Linked DNA regions of Synechococcus sp. PCC 7335. The protein of the gene in region 2 interacts with the protein of the main gene of each other region in a pairwise test. Links are inferred from orthologs where the notes say so. Each region holds a gene or a part of one and is shown on either strand. Other genes may lie near its edges.

Evidence for each region.
Region 1: the proteins of S7335_RS06460 (region 2) and glp interact in binary tests that used the Escherichia coli proteins (3 or more experiments, as listed by UniProt). The link is inferred for Synechococcus sp. PCC 7335 from one-to-one orthologs.

What each region holds. Positions count from the first base shown.
Region 1 is NZ_DS989904.1:4,670,654-4,673,885, forward strand. What follows is about bases 292-3,200. They hold glp (gephyrin-like molybdotransferase Glp), read right to left. Parts: upstream 2,404-3,200; coding sequence 1,180-2,403; downstream 292-1,179. Other genes in these bases: S7335_RS19530 (hypothetical protein), read right to left, coding at 292-1,060; S7335_RS19540 (aminopeptidase P family protein), read left to right, coding at 2,446-3,200. Also shown: more of S7335_RS19530, read right to left, coding at 1-291; more of S7335_RS19540, read left to right, coding at 3,201-3,232. UniProt on the Escherichia coli protein: Catalyzes the insertion of molybdate into adenylated molybdopterin with the concomitant release of AMP.
Region 2 is NZ_DS989904.1:1,451,530-1,454,821, forward strand. What follows is about bases 21-2,989. They hold S7335_RS06460 (molybdenum cofactor guanylyltransferase), read right to left. Parts: upstream 1,864-2,989; coding sequence 1,177-1,863; downstream 21-1,176. Other genes in these bases: S7335_RS06455 (phycobilisome rod-core linker polypeptide), read right to left, coding at 25-813; S7335_RS06465 (hypothetical protein), read right to left, coding at 1,948-2,682; S7335_RS06470 (hypothetical protein), read left to right, coding at 2,822-2,989. Also shown: more of S7335_RS06470, read left to right, coding at 2,990-3,292. UniProt on the Escherichia coli protein: Transfers a GMP moiety from GTP to Mo-molybdopterin (Mo-MPT) cofactor (Moco or molybdenum cofactor) to form Mo-molybdopterin guanine dinucleotide (Mo-MGD) cofactor.

The DNA.
Region 1 (3,232 bases), 3.2 Mb from region 2 along the record:
TCTGAGTGATAGCTGCTTCTAGGCTACCAATCGTACTCATCCAGGCTTGCTGATAAGCCGCTGCAAAAATCTGAAGGTCGGCCACCTCTTCTCCTAGCCCAGCATCTTTAGGAATGGCGTTTAGCATAGCCCGAGCTGATACTACCTGACGATCTGCCAGTAGCTGTTCTCCTACTAACAGCATACGGTTAGCGATATTTTTTCTCTCTTTTCTCGCTTCTCTGTAGAAAACGCTCTCTTCAGTAATTTCTTCTAACTGACTCAAAGCGCTTGAAAACCCTTTCAGCGTCTCCGTCTTTGCAGAAGCTAGGGCTTTAGAGAGCGTACGCTCATCCTCCCTCGCAAGACTGATCAACTTCGTCAAATCACCGTACTTTTCAGTCGACCAGTACTGATTATCGACGTCCAGCAAAGCAACAGATAGCGTAAAAGCAGCTTGAAAGTTTTTCTCTTTTAGCCGCTTCCTGGCCTTACTAAAGATATCTGCACCTTCTTTCCAAATCTCTTTCCAACGGATAATCCTATCTTCTACAGTCTTCGAAGCGGCTGCTCGGGTTGGAATTTCTCTCGCATTACTGATCGCGCCCTCAATGTCACCTTCCTCAAAAGAACGCTCAGCTAGATCTAGTAGTGAATTGGCCCAGTCGTCAATCCGCCTATTGATGATATCTTGACGCAACGGGTGATCTTCGGGAAGCTGATCAACTAGATCAATCGCTGCTAATAAGCTCTTAGCATCTCCTTTCTCTGCATAGGTCTCAGCGCACTGCAATCTCAACGAGGCAGACGCAGTTGGCCAAAAGATAGTCCGACAATTGGGGCTGCTGGGCATGCGAAACAAGCTAAAGACAGCCGTTGTACCCACCGTACCTAGAAAGCCAAAAATTACGAGCACTACCACTGGCCAGCTTCGCAGCCAACCCATAACTAGCAAGCTACTGCCTGAAGAACGGTTCTTCGGCGCTACCTCAACGCCACCTGGTGGAATCGCTGCCTGGTCTTCAGAAGACGCCGACAGATACCCTGGTTGGAGCTCACTATCGTCGTACTTAGAAGTCATAGATGTCCTAGCGATCACACGCCTTCAAAAACTATTGAAGAGTCAACTTGTGCCTAACCGGCTTGATCAGATTAATAACATCAATTGATTGTAACAATTGATCGCATATCCACCACTTATCATCGAATTTTCAGCACTCTTACGGGTGCGCCAGCTGCTATCTTTGTCTGTCCTTGCGGTACTATACCTAGCCCACTCGTATTCACCAAATTCACCAAATTTCCTGAATTATGCCCGCCTTCTGCTCGTCCAAAGCAATAGCCATGTTCGTCTGTACTGAGCTGTCCCCATAGATACGTCTCACGTCCGCCGCCCGCTGTTAGTTCAACGGTTGCTTTTGCCATCGCAAACTCAGGTACCCAAGGGGCTTGTCTACCCGAGAGCTTAGCGATCGCAGGCTCTACAAACCGCCAAAAGCTCACCATTGCTGAAGCTGGGTTGCCAGGTAATCCGAAGTAAAGCTGACTGCCTATAGTCGCGACCGTCAGCGGCTTGCCGGGTTTCACTGCTACTGAGCGAATATGAAGCTTTGCGCCTAGCTCTTCTAGAACCTGATCGACATAATCATAGTCACCGACCGACACACCGCCAGTTGAAAGCACCATATCAGCCTGGGACAAAGCAGAGGCGATCGCTGCCTTCACGCTGGCTCGATCATCTTGCACAATCCCTATCGGCACGGGTAGTGCGCCTGTCTTCGCTACTAGTGCTGTCAGCGCATACTGATTAGAATCTACAATCTGACCCGGCTGCAAAGGTTGATCGATCTGGGCTAACTCACTCCCAGTAGAAAGGATAGCTATTCGAGGGCGACGGTACACCGCTAGCTCAGTCTGTTGCGTGGCCGCAAGTAGTGCAACTTCTGGCGGTGCAACCACGGTCCCCTTCTTTAGGATCTGCGCGCCTGCCTGGGTAAAGCTTCCTTTTCTACGAACAAATTTCCCTAGCTGCGCAGCCGCTAAAATCGTCACCCGATCGCCAACGCGTTCGGTTTCTTCTTGCATAATGATGGTATCAGCACCCTCAGGCAGCATTGCACCGGTCAAAATTCTAGCAGCCTGTCCGGTGTCGATACGCTTTTGTGGCGATCGCCCGGCTGGAATTTCTTCGATGAGGCTCAGTTGTGTGGGCACAGAGCGCACATCGTCTGCTCGTACGGCGTAACCATCCATCGCTGAATTATCCCAGTGAGGAAAGTCTACTCTGCTAGTCACCGGCTCAGCCAACACCCGTCCTAAAGCGTCTGCAGCGACGGCTGGCGTAGTCAGCCTCAGGGTCTCTACTGCCTCAATAGGTGAGACCAACGTAAAGATTAACCGTTCTGCTTCAGCCGCTGGCAACATGTATAGAAGAGAATATCAATAACAAGCAAAGTACCATATCCCATGCAAACCGCGCCGAATTGCCTTTCTCCAGCTCACGCTCAATCGGATGGTGATCTTGATACACCTTCGCTAGTAGAGACATTGCGATCGCGCCGTCATCGTCTCGCTCAGCTGATCGATTTTCCGGTCCTGCTGTGGTCTGGCACGGCTAAACCACGCAATTTCACAGCGAATATCTACCCTTTTCGTGCGAGCAGCCACTTTCTCTACTTCGCTGGCCTTCCTTTGCAAAACGCCGCTATCTTGCTAGATGGCGATCGGCTGATCTTGTTTGTCGATGACAGCACCCCAGACGACGCTCTTTGGCACGGTCCGGCGCCTAAGCGCAGCGACATCGCTGAGCAAATCGGTGCGACGCAGGCATATCCACTTAGTCAGCTGGCGAACTTTGCTCAAGGCGCAGCTACCCTGGGCGAACGTGATGAAACCGTCCAGGCAATGGACCAAGTACTTCTAAAGCAAGGTATCGTCTTACAGCGGCATCAGCCTTTAGGCGATCACAGGCTAGAAAGAGCTATCGTCAGACTGCGAATGATTCAAGATAGCGGCGCGATTGCATCTATCCGAAAGGCGCTTTCGGTCACAACCCGTGCTCATAAGGCAGGCATGGCCGCTACCCGTACCGCAAAGACAGAAGCTGAAGTTCGCGCAGCAATGGAATCAGTCATTATTGCTGCGAATATGACTTGTGCCTATTGCAGTATCGTCACCGTCGCCGGAGAAGTCCTACACAATAATCACTATCACAATGCACTGGCGCAGCATGACTTGCTGCTCGCAGATGTAG
Region 2 (3,292 bases):
AATAAGCGTTCAAGTCCCTGTAATTTACCTATTGGAAGGTTCTGGTGCAACAGGGACACCTAGCTTACGGAAAGGTACAGTCGCTCCGATGTTAATAGAAGAGAGGTTCGTACGAGGCGTCTGCGCGGGACGAGGATTTACGCTGCGAGCCATATCCAAATACAAGGAAGGGTTGCCAGCAGTTGCTTTCTTTTCTTGAGGCTTGAAGCGACGAACTTCTTCTTGCCACAGAAGCTGAGGAAATCCTAGGATGCCACGATAGTACTCATCGTAGCGAGGAGACTTGATATCAAAAGGACGCTCACCGATCTCGCGACCAGGTAGCACCCGACGACGATAGTAAGGAACGATGTCGTAGCCAAAGTTCTCCATATACTCGTCGCTATCTAGCAGCTCATCAATGAATCCCTCAACGCCTTTGGTGCCAATCTTGATAGACCAGGCAATCTTCTCGCGCTCATTGTAAGGGTCACGGCCTAATGCGCGTTGAATGCACTGCTCTACAAAGCGGTAGTTGCTGTTCTTCGCGTAGTAGTTGCGTAAGAAGGTATCAGAGAGCATCAAACCCCGAATGAAGTCGCGCACGGTAATTTGACTGTTACGAAGCTGGGACTCTAGGAAAGGCTCTTTATCTGCTTCAAAGCAGTAGAAGAATATCTGAGTATAGGCCGCATTGATCAACTCGGTCATTTCGCTGTACTCAAGAAGAGCTTCAGCGCTGTAGATAGTGGGCTGATCGTCGCCCTGGACGGTAAACCCCTCAACCCGCTGGTTCTGACTTTTGGGGGAATAGGTCAATAACGGAAGAGCCACGCTTGAATCTCCAGACTTTGTGAACAGCTGCAAATAATTCTTGTTCAATCATAGAGGAGTGTGGCCTATTGAACGGAATTACCTGAGAAAAACATTACAGAGCTTAACATTCAGCCAAAGCTCCTCCACAAAAGGCTTTAACAAATTCTGAATGGTCAAAAAGAGGCTTCAGCGGCGCTTAAGTAAGTTTGGAATGATAAGAAAACTCATATCTCGCAACACTTTTTGAGGGCATGTGTGGAGTGTACAACTCGGGCATATGCTCATACAAATAAGAAGCGAACCATTAGATGGAAACTATTCAGTAAGGAAGAGCGCAGCGTTCCGACGGCGTTTCGGGCGCGTCTCAAAGGGGGTTAGAGATCAAGGGGAGATGTCAGACTGAGCACTTGCTACTGCCCAGTCGGCAGGCGTGTTGCAGTTGAATAGCATTTTTTTAGGGACTGATTTGTAAGGCACAATCGGTGCATTAGACAGCCAGGTTTGAAAAGAATTTTGACCTCTATAATTTTGACCTCTATGTAGATACTGTTTGAGCGAGGGGACACAACCGCGATGATAGTAGCCACAAAGGGGTTCCCAGCCTTTTGGACCCGGGGCTAGAGAGGCCATAGGGATGGGGCTTTGTGTGTCATTTAGATAGGCTGTTAGCCATTCCCACCAGCGCTGTATGACCGCAGCCTCTAGGTGGGGTAGATCGCAGGCAAGTAAGAGGCACCAGTCAGAGGAGATAGCCTGCCATCCATATGCAAAACCACTGAGTGGTCCGGCACAAAGTAGGTCTTTATAGGGTCTAGTAGGTGGCAAAGGCTCTTTAATAAAACTGACAGAATCTGGGATTGAGTCTTGATATCTCTCTGGCCAGGGCGTAACGACAACGGTCTCTGTTGATAGCATTTGGGCAATCTGAACGGTGTTGAGTAACAGCGACTGTCCGTTTCCCATTGGCAGCAGCGCTTTATCTTTTCCCATACGGCGACTGCGACCGCCTGCTAATATCATGACGCTCAAAGCAGGTATAGCTAAAGCAGCCGTAGAGACAGAAGACATCATGGAGGTGCAAGTGTCGAGGTGAAAGGGGCTCAAAGATCTCGCTAAGTGGCTAAGGATACCTAGGTCAACGCACTTTTAGGATCAACGCACTTTTGGTCTTCTCGTGGCGCTCGGATGAGTGTTGCCTGCGGCGCGTTGGTAGGTGTCTTCTGCCCAATCACAACCTTTGAAGTAGTAGATTAGACCAGTCAGCGCAGCAACAATGATGTACATAAATCGGATCAGCCAGCCGACTTGCTTAAACAGGAAGACCGCAGCATTCGCCATAGGATCATCGTAGCTAGCTAGTGCATCGGTAAGTGTATCGCTTGAGACGACAGCAGTTTCTGAATTTAAGATGTCAGGTTGGACCGGTAGCTCGACTAGTCGAGTGCTAAGAGGGAAGTAGCCAAAGTAGCCTTTGTTGTTGGTTTCACGCTCTAAAAATTGGTTGGTGAGTTCCCTAGCATCTTGGTAGGACGTTTCTGTCCGAGCAGCGACCTTCTTAATCCAGAGATTTTGCTGAGTAAGGTAGCTAGCGCTAAAAACAAAAGGACTCAAGAGTACAAACAGTGCGAGTTTGGCTTTGTGGTTCCAGTGACGGGGCAGAAAGTAGGTTGCAGCGCCAATGCCAGCCCCTAGTAAGGCGAAGGCTGGTAAGTTAGAGAGTTCGGCTAGCTCGACGCTACGGAGGAAGCCGCCGACCCAAGGCAACGAGTAGATATAAATATCAGCTATCCAGGCGATCGCACTTTTGAGCAGCGCAGACAACAATGCCATACCAAAGCCAATGGCAAAGAATAGAAAAATGCGCGATCGCTTAGATTGAAAAGCCATAGGCTAGGGTTGCAAGATACTTCTTTATCAAAACATTGTGGTCGCGAAATTCAAAGCTGCGATCGATGCACTTGTGATTGTCAGAGTAGTATAGTACATTTGAACTGCTAGTCTTGAGTGCTGTGTGCATCTTCGACCTATGAGTATCGAACAGACGAATCAGCTCATCTTGCTTATTCTGAACTCGGCCCTAATGATGTTGCTCTCAGCCGGGTTGCTATGCGGGGCGTGGCTACGGCAAGACATGCTTTTGCAACAGATACGCCAAGCGAAGTCACGCTATCAACGGCTCACTCGTTCTTCTGGCGAGCTCGATACTACTTCGAATCTAATTGAGGCTGACCGCCTCAAATCTGATAGTTTCAGAGCTGATATCAAAACTAATATCAAGCGACTCAGAAACCACCGCCAGCAGCTCAAGTATCAGTACGAGTGGAGTCGTGTTGGCATGTTAGTACTACATGCTGCGCTGATTGTTTTTGGGATTAGCCTACTGTGCTTGAGTTTGCGATCGCTCTTCGATATCGACCGCTTGATTATTATCTCTCTAGTGCTCTTCACCCTCGGCTCAGCGGGTCTAATCGCTGGGTCAGGCTGCACTTTGATGACG